Regions from separate parts of the Mesorhizobium opportunistum WSM2075 genome, predicted to be linked through region 3. Evidence: riboswitches for the same ligand, from Rfam matches in the RefSeq annotation. Region 3 holds a riboswitch; each other region holds the start of a gene.

Region 1 (9,691 bases), 1.5 Mb from region 3:
GCGCGCAGGCGCGCGACATGGTCGTCATCGGCATTGATCTCCATCTCGATGCGGCGCCGGACCGGTGGCACACTGATCCTGACGGTGATGTCCAGCATCATGTCCCCCGCCGTTCGCGGACAGGGTATGGCCTGGGAGAACGCCGGTGGCGACGATGCATTCAGCGGTTCGGGGCGGCCCGGCTTGCTCCGCCAGGCCTTGGCGGGCGGTTCCTGCCGCAGGCGGCCGCTCTTGCGGCGCAGCCGCAATTGCTTGGCAAGGCCGCGCGACAGCCAGACCAGCCTGCCGAAATCGGTTCGTGGCTTGGCCTGCAGCACGCCGGACCAGCGCGAGGGGCCGGCGCTGTCGGCCATCTCCAGCACATGGGCCAGCACCCTGTCCGGCGCCGCCACGCCAATTTCAAGCGCGAGGTAGGAGAGCGCCACCGCCGCGGCAACGGCAAGGCCGCGCCTGGCCACGAGATCGAGGAACACGTCCCAATCGACATCGCCGCCGCGAATGGCCACGGTGCAATCGACCAGCCAGTCGCTGTGCGTGTGGGCGTCGAGCCCGCCATGCGCGATGGCAAGCGCGATCCGGTCGGCGGGCGACGGCACCAGCACGCCGACGCCGCTGAAAATGGCGGTATCCGCCCGTCGCCAGATGGCGATGTCGTCTTCATCGCTTTGCTGCGAACCGTCATAGGCAAGCTGGTGCAGGTCGATGTCGCCAAAATTGCCCTTGAAGAAGTTCATCGAGCGCAGCGAGGCCAGTCTTGTCCTCAGATATTGCGGGCTGACGCCGGTGGCGATCTGCCACTCGCGGTCGCGCAGCACGTCGAAGGCTGTTTGCATGTCCTGCGGCCGCACCAGTATGTCGATGTCGTGCGCCACCCGGCCGCGCTGCGCCGCCGCGTCGAGGGCAATTCGGCTGGCGCCCTTGATGAGCATCACCATGCATCCGGCATCCGCCATCGCCTTCAGTGCCGGTTCGGCTTCGCGCATCGCCATCCGCGACTTGGTCCACAGCATCTTCTGCAGGCCCACGAGCCGTGGGAAGGCGGCATGGCCAGCCAATTTCCTGCCGAATCGGTCCGAAATGGCGGCCAGCAGCCGGTGTTCGCGGAAGGAGACGAGATCGATGTCGTTCGCGGCCAACCAGTGCATCGCGCATTGGCTTGCCGCTTCCTCGTCATCGAGCAGTGCCGCCTTGAGCAACTGGTCGAGACCCCCGGTCGGCCAGGACCAGCCATAGTCGGGAAACCGGCGGGTGATGCGGCGGACAGCCTTGGCCATCAGCCGCCACCCGCTCTGCCTTGTGCGCGCCTTTTCATGGCCAGCCTTGCGACTTCGAGATAGCCGCGATCGCGCGCCGGGTCGCGTCCATAGGAGAGGCTGCCGGGCCTGATGCGGCGCAAGGCCAGCACGTCGTCGAGCATGGCAAGGACAAAGCCTGCCTCGCGAACCCGGGCGATCCAGTCGATCATCTCGCCGCGGCCGCCTTGTGGGTCGACAATGGGGCCGACGGCCGTCACCGCCTCCTGGCGGATCATCATCGTCGTGCGCGACCAGCCTGCCACGCTGGTCGTCTCGGGCAAATCGGGCCTGTCGCCGCGAAATGTCCGCCAGTGCGCAAAGACGCCCGCTGTTCCGGGATCACGGTCGAGGCAGGCCAGCTGTTTTTCGATCTTGTCCGGCAGCCACAGATCGTCGGCGTCGAGCGTCGCGACGAACGGGGTCGAGAGCGCGTCAAAACCCCTGGTGGTGGCGCTTCCGGGGCCTGCATTCTCTTGCCGCAGCACCGTCACCGGCAGGTTCATCGCCTCGATCACGGCAACCGTATCGTCGGTCGAACCGTCATCGACCACGACGATGGCTTCCGCCTTGATCGTCTGGGCCAGAACGGAGTCCAGCGCCGCGCCGATGGTTGCGGCCGCGTTGAATGCCGGAATGACGACGCCGTAGCCCGCCATTACAGGAACCGCCACTGCGCGAGATCCTTGAAGTCGAATATCCCCTCGACCCGACGCAAGCCGGGGTCTGCCTTGCGGCGCTTCATCGACTTGTGGATGGCGCGCATGAACTCGCGAAAGGGCACATCGGCTTCCTTGGTCATGTTGCCGGGATGACGCCTGTAATAGAGAGCCACCGTATCGGGCATAATGTATTTTGCCTGGCTCTCGAAGATGCGCAACAGATAGTCGGTGTCCTCCGCCTGCCTGAAGTCCTCGTCGAAGCCGCCGGTGCGCTCGATGAGGTCCCGTGCAAAAATCCCGGCTGACAGGTGGATCCCCCGCACAGTGATGGCGTGGCTGTCGGCGGCCGGCTCCAGCGTCTCGCCATCGATCTTGTCGACCAGCGTCATGCGCGAATAGGTCAGGTCGAGGCCAGGATCCTCTTCGAAGCAGGCGATATCCGCCGCGAAGCGCCCTATCGGCGAGATGTCGTCGGAATCGAGAAACGATACCAGCCGCGTCTGCGCCAGCAATTGTTTCAGCCCGGCATTGCGCGCCCTGGTGACCCCGCCATTGGCCTGCTGGAAAAGACGTATGCACGGCGCCTGGTCCACCAATGACCGCACGACGGCCGCCGTGCCGTCGGTCGACCCATCGTCGATGACGATAATGTCGAGATCGACGTTTTCGCGTTGCCTGAGCAGCGAGCGCAGCGCGAGGCCAACGAACTGTTCGCGATTGTGGACCGGCATGATCACGCTCAGCTTCATGTGTCGCCCCGGATCATGAATTCGCCGCCCGACATATCACATGAACCGCCAGTCGGCGGAGTCTTTCAGGTCGAAAATGCCGTCGACCGTATGCAGCGAGGGATCCGCCTTGCGCCGCTTCATCGACTTGTGGATCGCACGCATGTACTCGCGAAGCGGTACGCCGGGCTCCCTGGTCATGTTGCCGGGGTGGCGTCTGTAGTAGAGCGCAATGGTGTCTGGCATCACGAATCTGGGGCCGCTCTCAAAGACGCGCAGCAGGTAATCTGTATCTTCGGCCTGACGGAATGCCTCGTCAAAGCTGCCGATCCGGTCGATAAGCCTCCTGCTGAATGTTCCTGCCGCCAAGGAAAGCCCTCGGGCGATCTTGCGGCGGCTGCCAGGGGTCGGCTCCAGCATCTCGTCGTCGAGATCTTCGACCATCATCATCAGGGAATAGGTCAGGTCCAGGCTCGGATCGGCTTTGAAATGGACGAGGTCGGCCTTGAAGCGTCCGGCTGGCGAGATGTCATCGGAGTCCAGGAACGATACGAATTGCGTCTGCGGCTGCAATTGGCCAAGGCCGGTGTTGCGCGCACTTGCCACACCCTGGTGGGCCTGGCGGAAAAGCCGGATGCACGATGCTTCCCGCATGACGGCGCGGACGGTGTCCGCGGTGCCATCCGTCGACCCGTCATCGACGACGATGACATCGAGCTCGGCATCGTCCCGCTGCCTGAGCAGCGATCGCAAGGCCGCAACGACATAGTGCTCGCGGTTGTAGACGGGCATGATGACGCTTAATCTCACGCGCTGCTCCGCATGATGAAATCCGAAATCGTGCCGGCGATTTCCTGTGGGCGCGTCCCCAGCGAGAGCTGGTAGCATGGCAGCTGCCGGGTGAGGTCGCTGAAAAAGCGAAAGCCGCTCTCGCGCTCGCCAGGCATTTGCGAGATGCCGGACGGTGCCAGTGCAATCATTGCGTCCTTGCGCGACACGGGCATGATCGAGCTTGCCTCGCCCCCACTGATATGAGGCACCATCAACGCGACGATGTCCAGCCGCGCGGGTATTGGCCGTGCCGTGATATCATCGATGCGGAACTGGTGCTTGCCTTGCCAGTTGAGCGGACCATAGGATTTCAGCCGGTGTTTCAAGCCCAGCCGCCCGAAACCTTCGGGATCTTGTTTGAGCGTGGCAAACAACGGGTGCGCGGTCGGCCCGCCGGCAAGGTCGATCAGCACATAGTCGTCACCGACGCTGTCGAGCCCGTTGAGCAGGCCGGCGACAACCGTTCCCGATTTGCCGGCGCCGCCTGCTCCGGCGAGGAGAATGCCCTTGCCGCCGACACCCAGCGTGCCCGCATGGGCCAGCCGCATGCCGCGCGCCGCATATTCCCAATGCAGGAAGGGGCGGAGCGGCGCCCCCGGCTCCCAAGGCGGGAACCTGTCATCGGCCGTCATCAGTTGCACGCCCAGACGGCGATCAGGGTCGTAGAACTGCCAGAAATCCAGGTCGTGGAAATGGTTGCCGCGCAGTCCGGCTTCCGCCAGCCGGCTGGCGAAGGCATGCTCCGTGAAGGGTCCCTGACCCCAACTGGCCGGCGCTGCGATGCCGTCCATGCCGGGATGTGCGACGAAGATACGGCAGGTGTCGGCAGCCGCTCGGGTGCTCGGGGCTGCGACAAAGCCATGAACGACGGCATCCGCCAACGCGCCGGCGCTCAGATGCGTGGTCAGCTCCAGATGCGGCAGGCCCACCGTGCGCGTCAGCGGATAATGCGCGGCGCTGCTTTCGGCCTGCGCCAGTACATGACGTGCGTAGTCCGCCAGGTTCTCGAGAGTGACTTTCGGCATGGTTTGCCTGTTCCGACGCCGTCCAGCGACGAGAGTGCCTGACGCGCGTGCCTCAGTTGGCCTGCTTCACCGCGGGCCAACCGAGGGGTTCCTCGACCTCGTGGATGGGGTCAACGACGATGAGATCGGCAAGGTCGTCATGGATATCGACCTTGAGGGGCTCGCTGGCACCCGCAAGCTGAGCCAGCAATTCGCTGGGAACCGGTCTTGCCGCGGCATCGGTCACGGCCGCCAGCAAGCCGAATTCGAGCAATTGTGAAACAAAGCCGTCAATCTCGGCGGCACCCAGCGCGCCGGCTGCCGTTGCGGCGCCGACCAGTTCGGAGGCAGGCACGCCGGACGACAGCGCATCCCAAAGCCTGCTGCCTGAATCCGAGAAGCCGAAATATTTGCCCGTCGTCAGGTCGAGAACGACGGCTTCGCCGTCGAAGGATTCAAAGACGATGTCCTTGCTCGCTATGGCATAGATGCCGGATTGTCTCATGTTTGCTCCCCGCCGAAGCAGGCCGCGCAGATGATCGTCGGCCCTCACGGTCAACCCTACCGTTGTAGAGGCGTCTAACCATTTGCAGGGTTTTTGGCAAGATGCCCGCAGGCCCGGCGAGCGCGACCGCAGGCCCTGCCTGCCGACTACGCCTCGATTTCCAGTGCCGACAGCGGCTTGGAGCAACAGGCCAGGATGAAGCCGTCGTCGATCTCATGATCGAGGATGCCGCCATTGTGGCTCATCTCGACATGGCCGGAGACCTTCTTCACCTTGCAGGTTCCGCACAGGCCGAATTCGCAGGCGGCGGGAATCCGCACGCCCGAAGCGCGCGCCGTCTGCAGCACCGTCTGGCCGGCGACGCATTCGGCGTCGACCTCCGAAAGCGAGAAGCGGATTGGCGTTGCCGCTCCGAACGGAACAACCGTGCCGCCTTCCGCGGGCGCCGCGAACGGCGCCGGGACCTCCTCCACGGCAGGGGCCGCAAAGCTCTCCTGATGGTATTGCGTCATGTCGAAGCCGGCGGCTTCAAGCATGCCGCGCACGGCGCGCATGAAGGGATCGGGGCCGCAGCAGAAGATTTCGCGCTCGCGGAAATCCGGCGCCAGCAATGGCAGCCGGATCGCGTCGATGCGGCCCATATGGCCGTACCAGCCCTCGCGGCTCGACCGCTCCTCGATCATGAAGCCGAGCGACAGGCCGGGCATATGGCCGCCGAGCAGTTCGAGCTCCTTGCGGAAGATGATCTCTTCCGCGCGCCGCGCGCAATTGACGAAGCCGACATCGGTCCAGGGCGCGCAGTCGTTCAGCCAGCGCAGCATCGACATCATCGGTGTCACGCCCGAACCGGCCGAGATGAATAGATATTTGGCCGCCGGATGGCTGTGCAGCGAGAAATCGCCTGCCGGCCCATAGGCCTTGACGTGCGAGCCGGGCACCAGATGATCGAACATCCAGCGCGTGCCGATGCTGCCGGCCTGCGCCTTTACCGTCACCGCGATCGAGAATGGCCGCGACGGTGACGATGACAGCGTGTAGGTGCGCATCAGCGGCCCGTCCGAAGTCGGCAGCTCCAGCGTCACGAACTGGCCCGGCTTGTAGCGGAACCAGGTCTGGTTGTCGGACCGGAAGGTGAAGGTCTTCACGTCGGGCGCCTCATCGCTGACGCCGATCACTTCCAGCACCTGGAGCCGGTCGTTCCACGGCGCCATCTGGTCGAGATGGCGATAGAGGCCAAGATCGGTCATCGCATTCATCCTCTGGTCCTTCTTGCCCGGCTCATGTCGTGTTTGGGCAACATGAGCTCACGCGACGCTGCGCAGCGCCGGCTTGCCGTCTTCGGCAAGGCGCGGACCGATGAAGCGGGCGTACCAGTCGACGAACTGGATGACGCCTCCCTCGTGCAACTCCGAATAAGGGCCGGGCTCATAGGCTGGTGACAGGATGCCGAAGGCGTTCTCTTCGACGATGCGGCGGTCCTGGTCGTTGGTCTCGGTCCACACATGGGTGAGTTCGGCGAGATCGTAGTCGACGCCCTCGACCGCATCCTTGTGGACCAGCCATTTGGTCGTCACGGCGGTTTCCGTGGCGCTGATCGGCAGCACGCGGAAGGTCACGGCATGGTCGATGAGGATATGGTTCCATGTCGTCGGGTAGTGATAGTGCATCAAGGTGCCGATGCGGTCGGCCGAGACGCTGTCGGAGAGGTTCTTCCTCACCGCCCGCTTGCCGTTCATCGTGTAGCTGACGGCATCGCGCAGCAGCGGCGCACGGGTGGCGCGATACTGTCCGGCCGGATCGATGCGGAACTTGCTCGGCAGGCCGGCCGCCTCGCATTTCGCCCAGTGCGCCAGCATCTCCGGATCGCTGTCGGCGCCCTGCACGCCGGTCACGGTCGGTGCTTCCGGGAATGTCTTGCACAATTCCGGGTGATTGCCCGCGCAATGATAGCACTCGCGGTTGTTTTCCCAGACGAGCTTCCAGTTGCCCTTCTCGATGATCGTGCTCTCGAAGGCGATCTTCGCCTCGCCGAGCCGGTGCGGCTTGAGGTAGGGTTCGATCATCGCCCGCATCGGCGCGAAGTCGGCCGGCTCCTTCGCCAGGCAGATGAAGATATAGCCGGCGACGCTTTCGCAGGCGACCGGCTTCAGCCCGAACTGGCTCTTGTCGAAACCCTCGGCCATCTGGCGGGCGAACAGCAGGCGGCCATCCAGCTCATAGGTCCACTGGTGGTAGGGGCAGACCAGTTTGGCGGCCATGCCCTTGTCGGTATTGCAGACGCGGCTGCCGCGATGGCGGCAGGAATTGTGGAAGGCGTTGATCTTGCCCTGCTGATCGCGCACCAGCACGACCGGATAGTCGCCGATCTGCACGGTGATGAAGCTGCCTGGCCTGGGCAACTCGCAATCATGGCCGATGAACAGCCAGTCGCGATACCAGATCAGCTCCATGTCGAGCTTGAAGTAGTCCGGATCGGTGTAAAAGGGCTGTTCCAGCGAAAAGCCCTGTCTGCGGCTGTTCAAGAGCCTCAGCATGTCGTTGCGAGCATCCATGTCCTGTCCTCATACCCAAGGACTGAACTGGTGGTGATGGAGGAAGGATCGGACGCAGGCCGGCGACAACCGGGCATGCATCATCCGCCCCTTGACCGCCCACCGCGATCAGTCGAGTTCTAGCAATCTCGGGCTGGTTTCCGGGCTCTGGAGTCGTCCTTGCGGACCATCGCGACACCTTCCCAGGCTTTCGCCCAGTGGTCTCCCGTTGCGACTTGAACTCCACCACCGTTGCGGGGGCAGCGCCGGATTCTGACCGGCTTCCCAATTCTCCACTCCGTCGTCACGAAGCGGCACCTGAGATGGCGTGATCTAATCACGGCACGCATCGCGGCGTCGGCATGAAAACGACATCGCATCCATGCGGCGCGACACGCATGCAAGTCGTCTGGACAAGGATCGCGACCTTTGAAACCGGCTCGTCGCCAGCACGCCAAACGTTGTTTTTTGATCCTTGGCCGGAGCCGAAAAAGGTTAACAGTTTCGAAAAGTGACTATTAGCGGAGTCTAAAATCGAACCGAACGGTTCGTTTCTGTTGACGGTGCGTGCAGGACGTTGTGAACGCTGGACCTCCGACACAGTTGGTGATGGCTCCCTTGGTCTTATCTAATCGATTGATATCAAAAAGAAAAAAATTGATGTGGAAGCCGGTGGTACAATTTCAAGTGGTGGATTCATGGTCCACGCGGAACAACTTCGTGATTGGAAACGACCATCTGGCTTTCCCACATCGGGGCTGTCCGAACGACGCGATTTCATCCCAAGACACGCCGCTAGACGGACGGAAAAATACTGGAGTACCCAAAATGAAAAAGATCATTCTCACTGCCGCCGCCCTTCTGGCCATTTCCGGCAGCGCCTTCGCTGGTAGCGACCATTATAGTTCGGACCATTACGGTTCGAATGCGACCCCTGCAGCCACTGCCGTCGACAGCTCGTACACCGCTTCGGTCAAGAAGTCGGAACCGGCTGCTCAGACGCCTGTCCAGGGTGCCGACCACAACCTCTTCGGTAACCACTAACGGCTGATCGCCAGTTGACGGCGGCTTGCCCGCCGTCCTGGCGAACTCAAAAATTCATCAAAATTCAGGAGACTTGAAATGAAGAAGATCATCCTTGCTGCCGCCGCCGTCCTGGCCGTTTCCGGCGGCGCTTTCGCCGGCAGCGACAACTATGGCTCCAATGGCGCCAACCAGCCTGCCGTGACTTCGACCGACAACTCGTACACGGCTTCGACCAAGAAGTCGGAACCGGCTGACCAGAAGCCTGTCTTCGGCGCCGACCACAACCTCTTCGGCAACAACTAACAGCCGACCCGGCAACGGCGGGTTTGCCCGCCGCTGCCGCGGAATTCGAGACTTCAGGAGACTTGAAATGAAGAAGATCATCCTTGCTGCCGCCGCCGTCCTGGCCGTTTCCGGCGGCGCCTTCGCCGGCAGCGACAACTATGGCTCCAATGGCGCCAACCAGCCTGCCGTGACTTCGACCGACAATTCGTACACGGCTTCGACCAACAAGAAGTCGGAACCGGCTGACCAGAAGCCTGTCTTCGGCGCCGACCACAACCTCTTCGGCAACAACTAACAGCCGACCTGGCAACGGCGGGTTTGCCCGCCGCTGCCATGGAATTCGAGACTTCAGGAGACGTGAAATGAAGAAGATCATCCTTGCTGCCGCCGCCGTCCTGGCCATTTCCGGCAGCGCTGTCGCCGGCAGCGACAATTATGGCTCCAACGGCGCCAACCAGCCTGCCGTGACTTCGACCGATGTGGACGCGTCGCATACCGGTTCGATCCGCGACAGCGGCTCGCCTGTCTACAAGCTGCTCAATTCGTCGGGCAACGTGCAGAAGCCGACCCCCCAGAGCAATGACCGGGACCACTTCGGCAATCACTAACAAATCGAAGTCGGTTTAACAAAGAGCGGCGGGCCATGCCCGCCGCTCTTTTTTGTCGTTACAGTTGGCTTTTAGCTCAAGCCGCCTTTGCTTCCGCCTCGTGCAGCGCGAAGGACCGGCCATCCGCGTCGAAGATATGCAGGTCCTCGGCATTGGCGCTCAGCCGCAATGTCGAGCCGCGCTTGACCTCGACATTGCCGGGCAGCTTGGTCACCAGCG
Region 2 (9,691 bases), 1.9 Mb from region 3:
GCGGCAGCAGGATCTGCGTGCCCGGTGCCGCCATGACATGGGCTGGCGACGGCGCGCCGTAAGTGCTGGCCGCGATCGCTGCCAGTTCGCGCCCGCGCGCGGCCTCCGGCAATCGCGACAGCGAGGTGGCGGGCAGATCGAAAAGCGGGTAGGAGTGCGGATTGATACCGGTCGAGAGGTCGACGAAAGGCAGTACGGCGTTGGGGAAAAGCACCCTCGCCCGGCCAAGACTTCCACCATGGTCCACCGCTCCATCAAGAAGCTTCATGTCAGTCCTGATCGCTTTCCTGTCATTGGTCATCGAATTTTTTCTGGGTTATCCAGACTGGTTGTTTCGCGCCATCGGTCATCCGGTGACGTGGTTCGGCAGGCTGATATCCTTTCTCGACCTAAGGCTCAACCGCGCTACTGATCCCGACGCGCTGCGTCGCCAACGCGGTGTCCAGGCGCTGCTGGTCATCGTGCTGGTGCCGGCGGTGATCGGTCTCTGCGTTCAGATCCTGCTCTGGTTCGTTCCCTTAGGGCTGTTCGTCACCGCGCTCCTGGCGACATCGCTCCTGTCGCAGAAGAGCCTTTACGAACATGTCGAAGCCGTCGCCGATGCGCTGGACTCAGGCGGTCTCGCCATGGGTCGCGTCGCCGTCTCGCGCATCGTCGGCCGCGATCCGGAAACGCTGGACAGGGCCGGTGTCTGCCGTGCGGCGATCGAGAGCCTGGCCGAGAATTTTTCCGATGGCATCGTCGCCCCCGCCTTCTGGACCGGTGTTGGCGGACTCGCCGGCGGCGCCGCCTACAAGGCCGCCAACACCGCCGATTCGATGATTGGCCACCGCACCCCGCGCCACGAAGCCTTCGGCTGGGCGGCGGCGCGCTTCGACGACTGGATCAACTTGCCGGCGTCGCGGCTGACCGCTCTGCTGATCGTGCTGGCGGCTTTCCTGGTCAAGGGAGCCGACCACCGCAATGCCTGGCGCGCTGTGCGGCGCGATGCGAAAAAGCACCGCTCGCCCAATGCCGGCTGGCCGGAAGCGGCTATGGCCGGCGCGCTTGGTCTGGCACTCGCGGGACCGCGCAGCTATGGCGGCGTGCTGGTCGACGATGTCTTCATGGGAGAAGGCGGCCGCCGCGAAGCCGACAGCCTCGACATCAGGCGGGCGCTGAAACTCTACCGCGTCGCCGATTATCTGCTGATCGGGCTGTTCGGGTCGGTCGCGGCGATCGCAATTGTGGCGTGATCTCACCCTCCCCCTTGTGGGGAGGGTAAGGAACATCAGAACTCGATCCCCTGCTGCGCCTTCACACCTGCCGAAAAATGGTGCTTGGTCACGCCCATCTCGGTGACGAGGTCGGCTGCTTCGACAAGCGCCGGCTTGGCGTTACGGCCGGTGACGACGACATGCAGGTCCTCGCGGCGGGCCTTCAGCGCCGCAACCACCTTGCCGAGATCGAGATAGTCGTAGCGCAGCGCGATATTGAGTTCGTCGAGCACGACGAGGCTGATCGACGGATCGGCGAGCAATTCAAGCGCCTTGGCCCAGGCGGCCTCGGCGGCCGCGATATCGCGCTTCAAATCCTGTGTCTCCCAGGTGAACCCTTCACCCATCGCGTGCCAGACGACGCGGTCGCCGAAAGCGGCGAAAGCGTCTTTCTCGCCGGTGTGCCATTTGCCCTTGATGAACTGGACGACGCCGACACGTTTGCCATAGCCGAGCATTCTAAGCGCCAGGCCGAAAGCGGCCGTGGTCTTGCCCTTGCCGGGGCCGGTGTTGACGATCAGCAGGCCCTTCTCGACCGTCTTGCTTGCCACCTCGGCGTCCTGCACCGCCTTGCGCTTGGCCATCTTGGCGCGGTGGCGCTCTTCATTCTTGTCGTCGATGTCAGTCATCTCACTTCACCTTGAGCGGCAGCCCGGCCACCATCAAAAGCACCGTATCGGAAATCGCCGCGACCTGCTGGTTGAGCCGGCCGGCGGCATCGCGGAACCGACGTGCCAGGGCATTGTCCGGCACGATGCCTTGCCCGACTTCGTTGGACACCACGAACCAAGACCCGCGCGGTCGCAACAGCACGTCAGTCAGCCGCCGGCATTCCTGCTCGATATCGTGTTCGGCCAGCATGTGATTGGTCAGCCACAGAGTGAGGCAGTCGACAAGCACCGGCTGATTGTCCGGCAGGGCCTCGAGCGCGCCCGCGAGGTCCAGCGGCGCATCGATGGTCGACCAGCCCTCGCCGCGCCGCGTCCGGTGCAGCGCGATGCGCTCACGCATCTCGTCGTCATAGGCTTCAGCCGTGGCGATATAGGTCCATGGCGAGGGCAATGCCGTCGCCAGGATTTCGGCGTGCGCGCTCTTGCCGGAGCGCGCACCACCAATGATGAAAGTCAGCTTGCCTTGATCAGGCAAAGCTGTCGCGCAGGCTGGTCGCGGTGCCGGTGAAGCGGCCGCGCACCACGCCGACGACCGCGCCGAGCACCAGCCAGAACACCAGATTGGTTACGGTCACCGCCACCACGAACTGATGATGCAGGCCTTCCGGGATCGGCGTCTCGAAACTGTCGGGCTGCGGCGCGCCGACAATATGCGGGGCGACGATCAAAGCCACGCCGAGGATCGCGAGCGGCAGCGATTTGCGGAAGGCGATCAGCCCAAGACCGATCGCCGTGGCCGCCACCGTCGAGACCCACCAAATCTGGCGCGGCAGCAACTCGGCCGCCGGCATCGCCGGCAGTTCCGGCGGCAGGCCGAGGCCAGGCGCCAGCGTGAACACGGCAAAACCTGCCAGGCCCCAGAACACGCCCTGGCGCCAATTGCCGATGCCGCCCGCGAATTCCGAGACCGCGACCAGGACCAGCGCGAAGCCGATGCCGGTGACGATGTTGGCAAGCACGCTGAAGCCGAAACGCTCGAAACCATCGGCCGGCGCCCAGCCTTCGTCTTCCGCCGGAGCGGCGGCTTCGGCCGGTGCAGGCGCGGCGGAACTCATGGCATTCCCCGCCGGTGCGGCGGTGCTCATGGCATTGGTATCCGCGGCAGTGGGCGCGGCATGGTCATGATGATGGCCGCCACCGGCCTGCTCGTAGACTTCGGCCTTGAGGATAAGCGGCACGGTGGCATAGGCCTGCATGCAGGCGAGAACGACGCCGGCCACGAGCCCTGCGATCGCCGCGATGAACACGACGTTGCGAAACAGGTTCATGATGTCAAATCCTCGTCAGTGGCAGGGAAACGCCATCGAATGACGATAGTCGTGGGCGGCATTGTGGACCGCATCGATATGCGAGAAGCCGACAAAGCCGACAACGAAGATGCCGAGCAGCGCGGCGAGCGCGAGCTGCATGAAGCGCGACTGCGAGGAGACCGAGGTGCCGAGGGAGACGGAAGCGGTATTCATGTCTTGTCCTTTCACCCTCCACCCGAGGGCATCGAAGTCAGTTTCCTGTCGCCGGCAGGTCTCCTGGCTCGCGGATAAGCGCCCTTCTCCACCTTCCCGAAGAAAAATCTTCAGTGGCATATGGAGAGGACTACCGCACACAGTTGCGGGGGCAGCCACGGCATTGGGCGACAATTGAGCCCGCACCGCATTCCCTCTTGGCTCCAAAACGGAACCGACGACAGCGTGACTATACGGAAAATCACGACACGCGGCAAACCAAATTCCGCCGGCAACCAGCGCGATTGCGCCATGCCGGCGGCATCGGCCGTTCTCGGCACTACAATTGACAATTATCCCGGCCGGGTGTCGGCTGGCCACTTCACAGGAAGCCAGCCATGCAGCCCCCAGCCCTGCAGCCATCAGTCCTGCAGCCCAATGCCAGCGAGCGCGATCGCTACAACGGCCTGACCCGGGCTGAAGCGACGTTGCCGTCATCGGCCTATTGGGACGGCGAGAGCTATCAGCGCGACCTCGATGCGATCTGGTATCGAAGCTGGCTGCTCGTCTGCCGGGAAGCCGATCTTGCCCAACCGCTGGCTTTCCGCACGTTCCGCGTCGGCACGCAGGAAATCGTCGTGCTGCGCGACGAGACCGGCGAACTGCGCGCCTTCCACAACACCTGCCGGCATCGCGGCTCGCAGCTGTGCCAGGAAAGCGAAGGTCGGCTGAAGGCGCGGCTCATCACCTGCCCCTATCATGCCTGGTCGTATTCGCTGCGCGGCGACCTCGTGCGCGTGCCGTCGAAATCGCTGCCCGAAGGCTTCGACAAGGCCGACCATCCGCTCTACCGCATCGCATTGTCGGTATGGCGCGGCTTCGTGTTCGTCAATTTGCAGGAGGACGCGAATTTGCAGGAGGACGCGGCCGGCTCGGCGCAGGCCTCCTTCGACCCCGCCTCCGGCAATCTCGACAATTGCCGCTGGAAACGCTGGTATCAGGCCATGTGCTGCGCAAGGTGATGAACTGCAACTGGAAGATTTTTTGGGAAAACTTCAACGAATGCCTGCACTGCCCCGGCGTTCACAAGGACCTGTCGCGGCTGGTGCCGATCTATGGCCGCGGCCTGATGAGCCGGCATGACGACCCCGAATGGGTGCGGCACGCCGACAATGACGCGCCGGAATTTTCGGGTAGTTTGCGCGTCGGCGCCGAAACCTGGTCGCGCGACGGCAAGACCCATGCACCGGTCTTCGCGGGCTTGACGCCAGCCGAGCGCGCCGCCGGCCAGACCTACGCCACCAGCATGCCCTCGATGTTCATCGTCGGTCATGTCGACTATGTCAGGACCGTGCGGCTGGTGCCGCTCGGCCCCGAACAGACCGGGCTGGTCGCGGAATGGCTGTTCGCGCCCGAAGCGCTCGATGCCCCGTCGGCCGACATCGACAACATAGTCGCCTTCGGCACGCAGGTGCTGGAGGAGGACGCGGCGATCTGCGAGGTCAACCAGAAGGGCCTGCGCTCCATGCGCCACAAAGCCGGCGTGCTGATGCCCGAGGAATATGATCTGCACCGCTTCCACAACTGGGTGCGCGAGCGCCACTCGGCGCTTTCGCCATGACGTCACAGTGACTTCGGCAGATAGCGCCAGGTCACGAAGCCGCAAACCGCGGCCAGCAGGCTCAGCGTGACGAACACCGAGCCGAGCCCGAAGAAGATCAGCACCACGGAATAGACCAGCGGCGGCGTCAGCTCGGAAAAATCGAGATAGGTGCGGTAGACGGCTGCCATCTGCGCGCGCTCGTAGGAGCGTACCGAGCGCATGAAGGCCGTCGAGCCCAGCGCATCGAGCGCGATGGTGAAGAACGCGCCGCCAAGCAGGAAAGCGCCGGTCACCAGCGGAGCGGTCGCTCCCACCGTGCCCGCGGCCAGCAGCATCGCCGACATGGCGAAATAGGCAAACGTCATGGTGCGCCGGCCGCCAAAGCGTTTTCCAGCCTTGCCCCAGAAGATGGCCATGAACAACAGCGCGTTGCCGGCCGAGACGAGCAGGCCGCCGGCGATATCGCCCTGCCCGGTGATGACCATGAACAGTGGGCCGTACACGAAGAAGGTCGTCCAGAAGCAGGAGCGTCCGAAAGCGATCAGCCAGGCCAGCCTCAGCCTCGGCTGCGCGACGAAGCGGCCGATATTGGCGAGTGGGTTGACCGGTCGTGTCTTGCCCGGCTGGATCGACTGGTTGTCACCAAGCCGATAGAACCAGAACAGCGCCAGCAAGGCCACTGCGAACACCGCCACCGCACCATGCGCGGCCCAGATGCCGAAATGCGCGTAGAGGAAGATGCCGAGCGTCGGCCCGCCGGTCCAGGCAAACATCGACCACGCCATGCGCAGCGATTCGGCCTGCATGAAGTCGGTCTTGCGGATGTGGTCCATGATGTAGAGGTTGAGCGTGATCGACAGCGCACTGGCGCCCATCACCCGGCACAGCATCCCCGCTACTTGTCCGGCAAGCGTGTGGGTGACGAAGAACAGCGAGCCGATGGCGAGCAGGCAAGCCCCTGCGGTATAGACCCAGCGCCGCGCAAAGCGGCGGATCAGCATCGGCATGAACAAGGTCACCGACAGGCCGAGCAGCGCCACGATGGTGTAGAGGATCGAGACCATCTGCTCGTTGTGGAGGATCTCGTATGCCTGGATCGGGATGACGCTCGACACCGTGGCGCGCGCGAAGGATTCGACCGCATAGAGCGAGGCGAAGGTGCGTGCATCCGCGGCCTTGAGGGCCGGGAGCCAGATCGGATGGCGCACATGGGTCGACATTGCTTCCCCAAAGCAGAATCACCGGTCAAATCTGCCTTGGCCGTTTCCAGGCCATTAAGAGGAAACCGACGCGCAGGCGGCGAAAAGCGGGTTGGTCAAAGCCTTTCCGGCGCTGGCCCAAAGCGGCATCCGACGAGGCCTGCGCCCACGCGGCGCCGTGCCGAGGAACCCGGCCTTCTTCTGTCCCGGCCAACCGTGATAGTCCTCTGGTGGGGCTGAATCAGATCGCGAGACCATGACCATCGAAACGCCGACCGCACCCGTCCAGGATCAGCCCAAGCGCATCGTCGCCATAGACATCCTGCGCGGCATCGCGCTGCTGGCCATGGCGAGCTACCACTTCACCTGGGATCTGGAATTCTTCGGCTACACCGACCCCGGCCTCACCGCCTTCGGCTGGTGGAAGATCTACGCACGCTGCATCGCTTCGACCTTCCTGTTCCTGGTCGGCGTCAGCCTGTACCTCGCCCATGGCCGGCAAATCCGCTGGAACGGTTTCTGGAAGCGGTTCGCCATGGTTGCCGGCGCCGCGGTCGCCATCTCGGTCGTCACCCGCATCGCCACGCCGGACGGCTTCATCTTTTTCGGCATCCTGCACGAGATCGCGCTCGCCAGCTTGCTCGGCCTCGCCTTCCTGCGCCTGCCGGCGTTGCTGACCCTGCTTGTGGCGGCACTGGTTATCGCGGCGCCCGTCTATCAGCGCTTCGAGGCCCTGGATCATCCCTGGCTGTGGTGGATAGGCCTGTCGGCGATCAATCCTCGTTCCAACGACTATGTGCCGCTGTTTCCATGGTTCGGCGCGGTGCTTGTCGGCATCGGTGTCGCGAAACTTGCCTCCGCTTCCGGCATGCGGGCGCGCCTGGCAAGCCTGGCGGCCGGCCGCTGGGCCAATCCGCTGGTCTTCATCGGCCGACACAGCCTCGCCTTCTACCTGATCCACCAGCCGCTGCTGATCGGTTGCGTCTGGCTGTTCTCGCAGGTGATGCCAGCCAAGGTCGAAACCCCTCAGGTGAATTTCCTGAAAACCTGCCAGATCTCGTGCGAGCAGTCGCGCGACGCCAAGTTCTGTTCGAGCTATTGTAGCTGCATGCTCGACACGCTGGAGGGTGAATCCTCGCTTGATCGGCTCTACAACAACGATCAGACTGCGCAATGGAAGGCACATCTGGGCGATCTGGCCGGCACCTGCACCGCCCAGACCGACGACAAGATGACCGAGGGGGGACAGCAATGACCGACGCCCAACCGAAGCCAGGGAGGATACCGTGGCCGCCGGTGATCTACACCGCCGCCATCGCCATCAGCATCACTCTCGGCATGCTCTATCCCCTGCCCTGGATCGGCGACCTCCTGGGCGACATCCTGTTCGCCGCCGGCTGGGTGGCGCTGTTCGGCGTCGCGGCACTCTGGTTCACGGCGATCCGCACGATGGTCCGGGCCAAGACGACGCTCAATCCCAACGCGGTGCCCGACCATCTCGTCACGTCAGGCCCCTTCGGCATCACCCGCAACCCGATGTATCTGGCCAACACGCTGCTGTTGATCGGCGTCGCCTTCGTCACAGGCATCGTCTGGTTTCTGCCGATGGCGTTCATCGCGGCTTTCGCCACGCAGAAGGTCGCCATCGAGGGCGAGGAAAAGGTGCTGGCCGCGAAGTTCGGCAAGAAATACCGGGATTACGCAAAGAGAGTGCGACGCTGGATTTGAGCCGGGGCCTGTATTCCGCGGCGCATAGATTTTGACAGCTCTTGTCCGATGGGCGGCATACCTCGGCGATTGGCCGAACGCCTATCCCGTCGTCATTCGCGGGCGGAGCAAGGAGCGCAGCGACGCAGCGCAGACCCGAGGATGACGAAGTTCGAAACGCTCCGGCCAATCACGAACGTTTGTCGCTCAAACGCGCGATAGAATCTGGCCCCTCAGGTATTGACCCCAAGTTCCACCAGCCGCTCCACACAGGACTCCTCGGCCTGGTCGAGTTCGGCCAGCGTCTCCTCGAGATCGCGGCGCTTTTGCCGGAGATCCTCGCGCTTTTCCTCGATCCGCTTGATCATCAGCTTGAGTTGCCCGACCTCGCCTGGTGGCTCCTTGTACATCTGGATGATTTCGCGGATCTCGTTGATCGAGAAGCCGAGCCGTTTTCCCCGCATGATCTGCCGGATGAGGTGGCGGTCGGAGGGACGAAACAGCCGCGTGCGGCCACGCCGCACCGGCTGCACCAGCCCTTCGTCTTCATAGAAACGCAGTGTCCGCGTCGACACGTCGAATTCGCGGGTCAGTTCGGTGATCGAATAATATTCCCGCATTGTCACTCCGTGCCGGAACCCCAGGCGATCGCCGTGCGTCGCCTTTCGTCCGAACCAAACCCTTGCCGCGCCGGAATCGACACGGCACCCCGCGCGAGCGTCGCATGGCATTTACGTAAAAGTCAATTGAGGCCGCCCGGAGCAGTAACGATCCCTCGCCACGCGCAAGCCTCCTTGCTGCACCGTGAAGAGTTCGAAAAACCGGGCATCCGGGCCAGGCACTACAATGCCCGGAACTGCTCCCGGGATCGTTTATTCTTCGTTAGTCACAATTCTAAGTGAGACAAAAACATAACCGGTAAAAAACGATTCCATGGCACCGTGATCTGTGAGACGTGACGGCGGGGGGCCTTTTACCTTGACTGACAATTCTTTCTCTCCGTCCCGCGCCAGCGGCGATGGTTCGGCAACGTCAGTCGGACAGGTTCTGTCCGTGCGCGGATCCGAAGCGCGCATTGGCCTGCCGGTTCCCGCGACGAAGGTCGACAAGCGGACAACCGTCGGCAAGTTTCTCACGATCGATGCCGGATCGAACACGATTGTCGGCATGATTACGGAAGGTTTCGGGAGGTTCGGCCGAACAGACGCATCCGTCGAACCACAAGTCCGTCGCGCGAATTGATCTGGTGGGCGAAATCTGCCGCAACGCCGATGGCATATCGCAATTCAAGCGCGGCGTCCGAGAATACCCGGCAATCGGGGATGCTGCCAGGATTGTATCCAATGAGGAGCTGCGACTGATCTATGCGCCGTCGGATTTGCGCGCGATTTGCATTGGCCAGCTCAACCAGGACCCGACTATCCCCGCCTATGTCGATGTCGACAGCCTCCTGACCAAACATTTCGCGGTTCTCGGATCGACCGGTGTTGGTAAGTCGAGTGGTGTTGCCGTAATTCTCGGCGAGCTCATGAAAGCACGGCCGAATATGCGGGTACTGCTGCTCGACGGTCACAACGAATATAGCAAGTGTTTTGGCGACAAGGCCAACGTGGTCAGTGCCCGGACTCTGAGACTGCCGTTCTGGTTGTTCAATTTTGAAGAGATCACCGACGTTGTCTTTGGCGGCCGGCCGGTTGTTCCCGAACAGGCCGAGATACTCGCCGAACTCATCCCGATGGCAAAGGGCGCATACTCCAACTCCAGAGCGGCCGCGACCCGGTCGACCTTGAAGAGGAAGGATTCGAGGATCTCG
Region 3 (9,691 bases):
CGATGCGCAGCGGCGAGGCCTCCAGCACCGCCATCAGCATGGCGCGATCCCTTTCGCGCGCGGCGGTGACGGTTTCACCGGGCAGCGTGAAGGGAATGAACAGATCGCCGCTTTCGGTTTCGGCGATGCCGTCGCCCTGGGCGCCAAGCTTTTTGATGGTGAAGCGCGCGCTCATCTATCCTTGACCCCACCGAGCAGGAATTCGCGGTTGCCGTCGCCACCTTCGATCGGCGACAGATGCAGGCCGAGCGAGCGCCAGCCGGGAACGGCGTCGAGCCAATCCTGTAGCAGGCCGGCGACACGGGCAGCGTCGAAGGGATCTTTCAACAGGCCGCCCTTGCCGATCGCCTCGCGACCCGCCTCGAATTGCGGCTTGACCAGAAAGATCGCCCTGGCACCGGCCTTCGCAATGGCAAGCGCCGGCGGCAGCGCGAGTTTCAATGAGATGAAGCTGACATCGGAGACGATGAAATCCGGAATCCTGCCGGCAAGATCGGCGATGGTGAGATCGCGGGCGTTCAGCCCCTCGACGACCGTGACGCGCGAATCTCCGGCAACATCTGGATGCGTCTGGCCGTGACCGACGTCGATCGCCGTGACATGGGATGCGCCGCGTTCGAGCAGCACCTGAGTGAAGCCGCCGGTCGAGGCGCCGACGTCCAGCGCCTCGCTTCCAGCGGGGTCGAGGCCGAAATGGTCAAGCCCGCCGAGCAACTTCAACGCCGCGCGCGACACATAGCCTTGCGCCGGATCATCGATGGTCACAAGACATTGCAGCGAAACGTTCTGACCGGGCTTGCGCGCGATAACACCGTCGACCGTTACCGTGCCGCGCTCGACCGCATCACGGGCACGCGAACGGCTGGCAAACAGCCCGCGCTGGACGAGCAGGTCGTCGAGCCGCTGGCGGGCGCTGGCTGGCAGAGGCGAATTCATTGGCCTTCATGGCGAAAGCCGGCGGTGATGGCAAGGACATTGGGGTGGAACAGAGAACATCGTCGGACAGCGTGCGAAATCCAAGCGACCTGCTGCACTTTGAGGGGCGCGTCCCAAGAACACGATGACAGCGCGGGACCGCACCCCATAAGCGAAACAACCGAGTTGAGGTTACCATGGGCATGAGCTTGTGGTTTAAGGTGGTTGAGACTTGCCTTGCCAGCACAAGGCGGCGAAGAGAGAATGTGCACTGTCACCGCAAATCCGTAATTCCAGTCACAGTACTTCTTGCCCCTATCGCGCGCACTTTTTTCTCCGCATATTACCTATCTATGATCATTCCCAACATGAATAGGAGTGAAAAAAAGGCCCTTACATAGAAAATTGCCTTTTTCAGCTTATCGTGCCTCGCCCTGTAGAAAATGTATAAAAGTGATTGATAAATAATAGATATAATTATGACAATTGCGCTAATAGAAATCAGTAGTGCGCCAAAACTTTTCACGTTAACCTCGATGATGCCGTCGACTATAGCAGGCCACCAGAAGCAGGCCGATTACAATGATCGCAAGTCGTCGCCCAATCATTCATCTGCTGGGCGCGAAAGCCCGCGGGCGCACCAGCTCCCATCTGAACATCAGGCCTTGCCCCATCGCAGTCAATGCGCGGCTGGCGCCGCCAGAAGCGGTCGCCGACTTGCCGATCGACCGTTTCGACGGCCTCGACACTTTTGAGGATCTGCCGCGGGACGGCCGCTGCGTACGCGACATGTGGTTCTAGAATATGGTGCGGGGCACTTGCCGGTCGACGGCTGGAGACAGGCCGTCGCCCCGCCCCCCTGAAGCCTGTTCACGCGGATGCTCAGCCGGGGGCGCAGGCGCGGGGTCCGGCACGACCACCAATTGCGGCACCTGCTTGTAGGAAAAGCCGCCCCTGATATCGCCCATCTTGCCGGCGACAATGCCCACTGCTGCCTTTTCGAGATTGCGGTCATAGCTTGTCTCGGCCGCCGCGGGTGCCGCGATGACGGCCAGAAACGCCGCGCCACACAAAAGCGTCTTCATTCCCATTGTCTCCCTGCCTGGCATCGATCTAGCAGGGCGTCGTTGAAAAACGGCCAAGAGATACGGTAAGCAAAACGCCAAATGACAGTGTTAACAATGGGTTATGAAATCAGGCCGGCAAACCGATTCAAGCGCTTGATATGTCGAGTCAGGCGCGCTGGGCGTGGGCCGTATGCCCCAGCGCGGTGAACACGGTGCGCACGATGCCGTCGGCATCGAGACCGGCATCGGCATACATCTTTTCCGGCTTGGCGTGGTCGGTGAAGGTGTCGGGCAACACCAGCGGGCGCACCTTGAGGCCGCTTTCCAGCAATCCTTCATGGGCGAGGAACTGCAGCACGTGGCTGGCGAAGCCGCCCACTGCCCCCTCCTCCACCGTCACAAGAACCTCGTGCGAGCGGGCGAGCCGCCGGATCAGATCCTGGTCGAGCGGCTTGGCGAAGCGAGCATCGGCGACCGTAGTGGAAAGCCCGGCTGCGCCGAGTTCCTCGGCGGCGACCAGACAATCCTGCAAACGCGTACCGAAGGACAGCAGGGCGACCTTGGTGCCTTCCCTGATAATGCGGCCCTTGCCAAGTTCGAGAACCGAGCCGCGTTCCGGCATGTCGACGCCGACGCCGTTGCCGCGCGGATAGCGGAAGGCGATCGGCCCGTCATCATAGCTCGCTGCGGTTCGCACCATATGGCGCAGCTCCGCTTCGTCGGCCGCCGCCATCACGACGAAACCCGGCAGGCTTGCCAGGAAGGTGGTGTCGAAAGCGCCGCAATGGGTGGCGCCGTCGGCGCCGACGAAGCCGGCGCGGTCGATGGGGAAACGCACCGGCAATTTCTGGATCGCGACGTCGTGGACGACCTGGTCGTAGGCGCGCTGCAGGAAGGTCGAATAGATCGCCGCGAACGGCTTGTAGCCTTCGGTGGCGAGGCCGGCCGCGAAGGTGACCGCATGCTGCTCGGCAATGCCGACATCGAAGGTCCTGGCCGGGAACACCTCGCCGAACAGGTCGAGGCCGGTGCCGCCCGGCATGGCGGCGGTGACGGCGACGATGCGGTCGTCCTCGCGGGCCTCCTGGATCAGGCTTTCGGCGAACACCTTGGTGTAGGCCGGCGCGTTGGCCGGCGCCTTGGCCTGCGTGCCGGTGATGACGTCGAACTTGTTGACGCCGTGATATTTGTCGGCGGCGGCTTCGGCCGGCGCATAGCCCTTGCCCTTCTGGGTGACGACATGGATCAGCACCGGGCCTTCGCCATTGTCGCGGACGTTCTTCAGGACCGGGATCAGATGCTCCAGATTGTGCCCGTCGATCGGGCCGATGTGATAGAAGCCGAGCTCCTCGAACAGCGTGCCGCCGGTGACGTAGCCGCGCGCATGTTCGACCGCCCGTGTGATCGCGCGGTCGGCGCGCTTACCCAGGTAGGAGGTCAGCTTCTTGCCGAAGTCGCGCAGGCCGGCATAGGCCTTGCCCGAGGCAAGCCGCGCCAGATAGGCGCTCATGGCGCCGGTCGGCGGCGCGATCGACATGTCGTTGTCGTTGAGGATGACGATGAGACGGGCATCGAGCGCGCCGGCATTGTTCATCGCCTCATAGGCCATGCCGGCCGACATGGCGCCGTCGCCGATGACGGCGATGACATTGTTGCGGCCGCCAGAGAGGTCGCGCGCGGCGGCCATGCCGAGGCCGGCCGATATCGATGTCGAGGAATGGGCGGCGCCAAAGGGATCGTATTCGCTCTCGGCGCGGCGGGTGAAACCGGACAGGCCGCCTTCCTGGCGCAGTGTGCGGATACGGTCGCGGCGGCCGGTCAGGATCTTGTGCGGATAGGCCTGGTGGCCAACATCCCAGATCAGCCGGTCATCCGGCGTGTCGAAGACATAGTGCAGCGCCACCGTCAGTTCGACCACGCCAAGGCCGGCGCCAAGGTGGCCGCCGGTGCGAGACACGGCGTCGATCAGTTCGAGGCGAAGCTCGGACGCAAGCTGAGGCAGCTCGCTCTCGGCAAGCGCGCGCAGATCCGCCGGAATGCGGACCTTGTCGAGAAGCGGCGTCTGCGGCGTTGCGTTCACGGGTGCTCGGGCTTTCTGTTCAACGGCGGGATAGGCCGCCGGCCGGCGAAAGTAAATGCGTGTCAGCGACGCGGATCAATCAGGTCCCCTCGCCGATCTTCTTCAGCCTTCCGGCAACGGAATAAACTCTTCCTCATCTCCTGGAACGATATCGAAGCGGCCCGTCTTCCATTCCTGCTTGGCCTGTTCGATGCGCTCCTTGGACGACGAGACGAAATTCCACCAGATATACCGCTTCGAACCGAGCGAGGCGCCGCCGAACAGCATGAAATGCGCACCGGTTTGCGACGATACGATGATCTCATCGCCGGGACGGAACACCAGCAGACGCTCCGCCGGGAAGACGTCGCCCGAAATCGAGACCTCGCCTTCAAGCGTATAGACGGCGCGTTCTTCGGCATCGGGCGGGATTTTCACACTGGCGCCCGGCGCAAGCCTGAGATCGGCGTAGAGCGTCTCGGAGTCGGTCCTCACCGGGGAGCGCAGTCCCTGGAAATCGCCGATGACGACGCGGCCGCTGACGCCTTCGGCGTCGATATCGGGAAGCCGCAAGACAGCGGTGTTCTCGAACACCGGGGCCACCTCTTCCTTGTCGTCCGGCAGCGCCAGCCACGTCTGCAGGCCGGAGATGGACATCGGCGCGCCGCGCAGTTCTTCGGGCGTGCGCTCGGAGTGCACGATGCCGCGGCCGGCGGTCATCAGGTTCACGTCGCCGGGCTGGATCACCATTTCGGTGCCGAGGGAATCACGATGGCGGATCTTGCCGTCGAACAGATAGGTCACCGTCGACAGGCCTATATGCGGATGCGGGCGGACATCGAGCGCCTGGCCGGCGCGCAGGATCGCCGGTCCCATGCGGTCGAAGAAGATGAACGGACCGACCAGCCGTCTCTTGGCGGTCGGCAAGGCGCGGCGGACTTCAAAGCCGCCAATGTCCTTGGCATTCGGGATGACCATCAGCTCGATCTGGTCGCTTGCGAAGGCGTCGCCGGCTTCGGGATCCTCCCCGGGGAAGAAGCTCATGAACTCTCCTTGTCGGCGGCCAAGGACCGCCCTGGCCACATCAGGCGAAGCGGATCGCCGCCTTTGCCCGCAGTTTGGCCGCAACCTCTTCGCGATTGCGCGGATGCTGGTTGGTTTCAAGCGAATCGAGAAGCTCGCGTGCCGATGCCGCGATAGCTTCGACCGCATGGTCGAACGCGTGCTGGTTCTGCTTCGAGGGCCGCGTCGTTCCGCTCAGCTTGCGGACGAACTGAAGTGCCGCGTCGCGGACTTCGTCGTTGGTTGCCGGCGGATCAAAATTGAACAGGGTCTTGATGTTTCTGCACATCGCTTCCGTATCTCCTCTTGTCCTGGAGCCGTTTCAATCGGGACGAACTCTAATCCTCAAACATGATAGTGTCCAAAAACCGGTGAGACCGCGCTCCAAGAGCGGTTCACCCTATCTCTTTGTTTTAACGCAATTCCGGACGGAAAACCGTCTCACACTTTTCCTGGAATTGCTCTAGTCCGCGTCGAGCGGCTCCGTCCCGACTGGCTTGCCGTCGCGCGACAGCCTGATCTTCTCGACCTTGTCCTCGGCGGCCTTCAACAGCCGGTCGCAATGCACCTTCAACGCCTCGCCGCGCTCATAGATCTTGATCGACTGGTCGAGCGGTACGTCGCCGCGCTCCAGATCATCGACGATCTTCTCCAGCGCGTCGAGTGCCTGTTCGAAGCTCATCGCCTTGACGTCTTCGTTGGTCTCACCAGCCATCATTCATCCTTTCATCAGTCGCCCGACATGGGCGGCGACCGAAAATGCCAATCCCTGCAGATCGTAGCCGCCCTCGAGCAGGCTGACGAGCCGGTTGCGGCTGTGGCGCGCGGCGCGCTGCATCAGCTGGCCGGTCGCCCAATCGAAATCGTCCTCGGTCAGGTTGATCTCGGCCAGCGGGTCGCGGTGGTGCGCATCGAAGCCCGCGGAAATGATGATCAAATCCGGCGCGAAATTGTCGAGCGCCGGCAGCACGCGCGACAGGAAGGCGTCGCGAAATACCTCACTGCCGGTCTGCGGCGCAAGCGGCGCGTTGACGATGTTGCCGGCGCCGGTCTCGTCCTTCGCGCCGGTGCCGGGGTAGAGCGGCATCTGATGCGTGGAGCAATAGAGCACCGAAGGATCGTCCCAGAAAATGTCCTGCGTGCCGTTGCCGTGATGCACGTCCCAGTCGACGACCGCGACGCGTTCGACGCCATGCTTCTTCTGTGCATAACGCGCGGCGATGGCCGCCGTGTTGAAGAGGCAGAAGCCCATGGCCGTGGTTTTTTCGGCATGGTGGCCAGGGGGCCGCGCTGCGACGAACACATTGTCGGCGCGGCCCTCAAAGACATCGTCGACGGCCGCATTGGCGGCGCCGATCGCCGCGATCGCAGCTTGCCAGCTCTTCGGGCTGGCGGTGGTGTCGGCATCGATGCGGGCGATGCCTTGGTCAGGGATGGCGGCGCGCACGCGGGCGACGAAATCGGCGGGATGCGCGTAGAGGATGGTGGCCTCGTCACCTTCCGGCGCCTTGACACGATCGAGTGCGGCGAAGGCCTCGTCGTCGAGCACCCGCTCGATGGCGCGCAAGCGGTCCGGCCGCTCGGGGTGGCCAGGCGGCGTGATGTGTTCGAGGAAGATCGGATGCGTGTAGAGACGAGTGGCCATGCTCCCTATCTAGTGCCCCGGCGCCGCGATGGCCATGCATCGCGGCTCGATCGCTGGGGAAAATCACGCCTGCGTCCATTGGCGTCGCTGCGGGGATTGGCGCCCTGGGCGGTTCGGCGTAAGGTCGCGGACACTGCCTGGTGCCCGCCGCAAGCGGGAGAATCGGGAACACGGTTGAATTCCGTGGCGTGCCCAACGCTGTGAGGGGGACCGCGCCGGTAAATGCCACTGTCGATGACGGGAAGGCATCGGACGCGGGTTGATCCCAAGCCAGAAGACCGGCCTGGCAGACATCGTCATCCGCATGGTCAGGCGGCTGGCATCGATAGCAATCGCAAGGGGACAAGCGATGCCGGAACACATGACCGCTCCTGGTAGCGACGGATTTGACCAGATGGCGCGAGACGCGGTCTACCGCGCCATGTTCACGCGGCGTGACGTGCGCAGCCATTTCCTGCCCGACGCGCTCGACGACGAGGTGCTGGCGCGGCTGCTGCTTGCCGCCCACCACGCGCCGTCGGTCGGCTTCATGCAGCCGTGGAACTTCATCGTCATCCGCGATGCCGCACGGCGCGCGGAAGTGCGCGACCTGTTCCTCGCCGCGCGCGAACAGGAACTTCCGGCCATCGAACAGGAAAGGCAGGCGCTCTACCGCAAGCTCAAGCTGGAAGGCATCTGCGAAAGCGCGCTCAACATCTGCATCACCTGCGACCGGCAGCGGTCGAAGGGTTCGCCGCTGGGACGCTGGCACAATCCGGAAATGGACCTCTACAGCACGGTCTGCGCGGTGCAGAATTTCTGGCTGGCGGCGCGCGCCGAGGGCGTCGGCGTCGGCTGGGTCAGCATCATCGAGTCGCAAGCGCTGAAGAGCCTGCTGGCTATTCCCGATCACGTGACGCCGGTCGCCTATCTCTGCGTCGGCCGGGTCTCCGAATTCGCGCCGAAACCGGACCTCGAAACCCATGGCTGGGGCCGACGCCTGCCGCTGCCCGAACTGATCAAGAGCGAGACTTTTTGCGGTCAGGGCGAGGTGCGGCTCAAATCGACGGTTGCACGCCTCAACGCCGTCAATGCCGCGCCGGCAAGCCCGGCCGATCAGCGTGTCGCGCCCGCCGTATCCCAGCGCGAGCCGCCGAAGGAGGCCAGCGCCTTGTCCTTGAGTTCCCTGAATTTCGACGATGCCTCGGAGAGCCGAGCGTCCCAGGCGGGATCGGGCACCTGGCCCTCAATGGTCTTGAAATAGACCTGCATCAGGCAAGCGATGGCGAAGGGCTCGATGAAAGCCGCCTTGAACGCCCAGGCAAAGACGATGGCGAGCACGAAGGCCCAACCAGCCAGTTGCCCCGGCATGATGAAGAGAATTGCGGCGGCAGGAGCCAGCATAGCCAAGAAGATGACGAAAGAGACGCCCCACATGATGACTGCCAGCCAGACGGCGTTCTTGACCATGGTCTTGCCGTTCTGGGCGTAGAGCACCACGCCTTGGCGCGCTGTCTCGAAGGGCGAGGACGAATTGATGCGGATATTGTAGCCGAGGATGATCTCGTCGACATAGGTCAGCGATAGGCGGATCACCGTGTTGATGAAGGAGACCAGGCCGCTCAGGCCCGGAATCGGCAGGAAGGCGGCAATGCCGCCAAGCAGGCCGGTGATGGCGCGGATGGCGCCCTTGACCAATTGGTCGACGACGAAAAGGATGTTGGCCTCGGCGAACCGCTCGGTCACGACTTGCCTGGCATAGGCGATCTGGTCCTGGCCGCCGGGAACGTCCTGGCCGTCAATCAGATGGACCATGACGGCGATATGGCCGGCCTTGACGACATAGAGGATGTATTCGCGGATCCAGTAGACGGCGATCGAGACGATGCCGAAGCCGACCACGCCGCCCCATAGGGCAAAGGACATCGGCCCGTCGGGATCTGTGGAGATATGGCCGACGCCATAGCCGACCGAGGCACCGGTGCCGGTCGCCATGATGTAGGCCAGCGTGATGCCGAAATAGACGATCATGCGAAAGACAATGAAGGGCCAGGTCCGCATCATGATGGACACCGACCTGCCGATATCGAAATCCCACATGCCCCGAATCCCCTCAGAGATGGCTGGGGAGGATGCGCTCAACCCGAAGATTGTCAATCGTGGGCGGATCCCGGACCGCGGACGGGATATCAGTTCGGCTGCGAACCCGGTTTCCTGAGCAGGCCTTCGAGCAGTTGCTTGAACGCCACCACCACCTTCCTCGATGTCGCCTCGGGATCGTTCGAATTGGCGATCCGCTGCGCCGCCTGGCTGCTGGCGCCGTTGATCAGCCGTGCGGCGGTTTCGGGGTCGACGCTCGGGACGACCACCCCCTCCCCTTGCAGCGCGGCAAGATGATCGGTCATTGAGCCGACGCAGGCATTGGCATTCGACCATTGTGCCGGATCCCCCAGCACGGCCGGGCCGTCGCGGAACATGATGCGCTGGATCTCCGGCTCCAGCGCCATCTCGATATAGGTCGTGCACTCGTCGACGAAGTGTTGCCAGCGGTTCGGCGCTCTCGATGCGACCTCATTCACCCGAGCCGCCATCTCGGCGTCGATTTCGGCGATGACCGCCTCCAGCAACCCCTTCTTGTCGCCGAAGTGATGATAGAGCGCGCCGCGCGTCAGCCCAGCCGACGCTGTGAAATCATCCATGGACGCCTCGGCGTAGCCGATGGTGCCGAAGGCCTGCCGGGCCGCGGCGATCAGCTTGGCGCGCGTCTGCGCAATCATCTCCTTGCGTGGTTTGTGCATTCCGTCTGGCCCTATTCACATACGTCTCGTATGCCAATTGACATACGCGACGTATGGTCTATCTAACACTCATACGCGTCGTATGTAATTGTCGAATTGTCCTTTGTCGAGGAACAGCATCATGCAGAACCCCTATTCGGAAATCTTTCGCGCCCCTGGCGCCAAG

What was found. A riboswitch is a leader RNA that binds a small molecule or an ion and turns the genes downstream of it on or off. The one in region 3 is predicted to bind cobalamin.
Region 1: another riboswitch for cobalamin. It lies ahead of MESOP_RS01880 (aromatic ring-hydroxylating oxygenase subunit alpha); the one in region 3 lies ahead of bluB (5,6-dimethylbenzimidazole synthase).
Region 2: another riboswitch for cobalamin. It lies ahead of MESOP_RS18810 (CbtB domain-containing protein); the one in region 3 lies ahead of bluB (5,6-dimethylbenzimidazole synthase).

What each region holds. Positions count from the first base shown of each region.
Region 1 covers NC_015675.1:416,555-426,245, reverse strand. The annotation lists gene MESOP_RS01915 (nucleotidyltransferase family protein) at 1-1,274, opposite strand, end outside; gene MESOP_RS01910 (glycosyltransferase family 2 protein) at 1,274-1,966, opposite strand; gene MESOP_RS01905 (glycosyltransferase family 2 protein) at 1,951-2,703, opposite strand; gene MESOP_RS01900 (glycosyltransferase family 2 protein) at 2,740-3,492, opposite strand; gene MESOP_RS01895 (hypothetical protein) at 3,489-4,538, opposite strand; gene MESOP_RS01890 (PqqD family peptide modification chaperone) at 4,591-5,022, opposite strand; gene MESOP_RS01885 (FAD-binding oxidoreductase) at 5,169-6,269, opposite strand; gene MESOP_RS01880 (aromatic ring-hydroxylating oxygenase subunit alpha) at 6,327-7,574, opposite strand; cobalamin riboswitch at 7,689-7,890, opposite strand; gene MESOP_RS01875 (DUF680 domain-containing protein) at 8,382-8,597, shown strand; gene MESOP_RS01870 (DUF680 domain-containing protein) at 8,676-8,882, shown strand; gene MESOP_RS01865 (DUF680 domain-containing protein) at 8,950-9,159, shown strand; gene MESOP_RS01860 (DUF680 domain-containing protein) at 9,227-9,472, shown strand; gene MESOP_RS01855 (ABC transporter ATP-binding protein) at 9,549-9,691, opposite strand, start outside.
Region 2 covers NC_015675.1:3,891,970-3,901,660, reverse strand. The annotation lists gene cobD (threonine-phosphate decarboxylase CobD) at 1-268, opposite strand, end outside; gene cbiB (adenosylcobinamide-phosphate synthase CbiB) at 267-1,235, shown strand; gene cobO (cob(I)yrinic acid a,c-diamide adenosyltransferase) at 1,271-1,885, opposite strand; gene cobU (bifunctional adenosylcobinamide kinase/adenosylcobinamide-phosphate guanylyltransferase) at 1,887-2,402, opposite strand; gene MESOP_RS18815 (CbtA family protein) at 2,395-3,195, opposite strand; gene MESOP_RS18810 (CbtB domain-containing protein) at 3,211-3,390, opposite strand; cobalamin riboswitch at 3,427-3,624, opposite strand; gene MESOP_RS36230 (aromatic ring-hydroxylating oxygenase subunit alpha) at 3,768-4,391, shown strand; gene MESOP_RS36225 (SRPBCC family protein) at 4,346-4,990, shown strand; gene MESOP_RS18800 (MFS transporter) at 4,993-6,192, opposite strand; gene MESOP_RS18795 (heparan-alpha-glucosaminide N-acetyltransferase) at 6,428-7,426, shown strand; gene MESOP_RS18790 (methyltransferase family protein) at 7,423-7,899, shown strand; gene MESOP_RS18785 (MerR family transcriptional regulator) at 8,112-8,498, opposite strand; partial or broken gene MESOP_RS18780 (ATP-binding protein) at 8,857-9,691, shown strand, end outside.
Region 3 covers NC_015675.1:5,753,228-5,762,918, forward strand. The annotation lists gene MESOP_RS27760 (class I SAM-dependent RNA methyltransferase) at 1-175, opposite strand, end outside; gene MESOP_RS27765 (TlyA family RNA methyltransferase) at 172-936, opposite strand; partial or broken gene MESOP_RS27770 (GFA family protein) at 1,588-1,716, shown strand; gene MESOP_RS27775 (hypothetical protein) at 1,713-2,000, opposite strand; gene dxs (1-deoxy-D-xylulose-5-phosphate synthase) at 2,149-4,062, opposite strand; gene MESOP_RS27785 (pirin family protein) at 4,165-5,085, opposite strand; gene MESOP_RS27790 (DUF2277 domain-containing protein) at 5,126-5,392, opposite strand; gene MESOP_RS27795 (exodeoxyribonuclease VII small subunit) at 5,567-5,818, opposite strand; gene MESOP_RS27800 (histone deacetylase family protein) at 5,822-6,748, opposite strand; cobalamin riboswitch at 6,870-7,049, shown strand; partial or broken gene bluB (5,6-dimethylbenzimidazole synthase) at 7,098-7,748, shown strand; gene MESOP_RS35320 (hypothetical protein) at 7,844-8,827, opposite strand; gene MESOP_RS27810 (TetR/AcrR family transcriptional regulator) at 8,917-9,525, opposite strand; gene MESOP_RS27815 (MFS transporter) at 9,647-9,691, shown strand, end outside.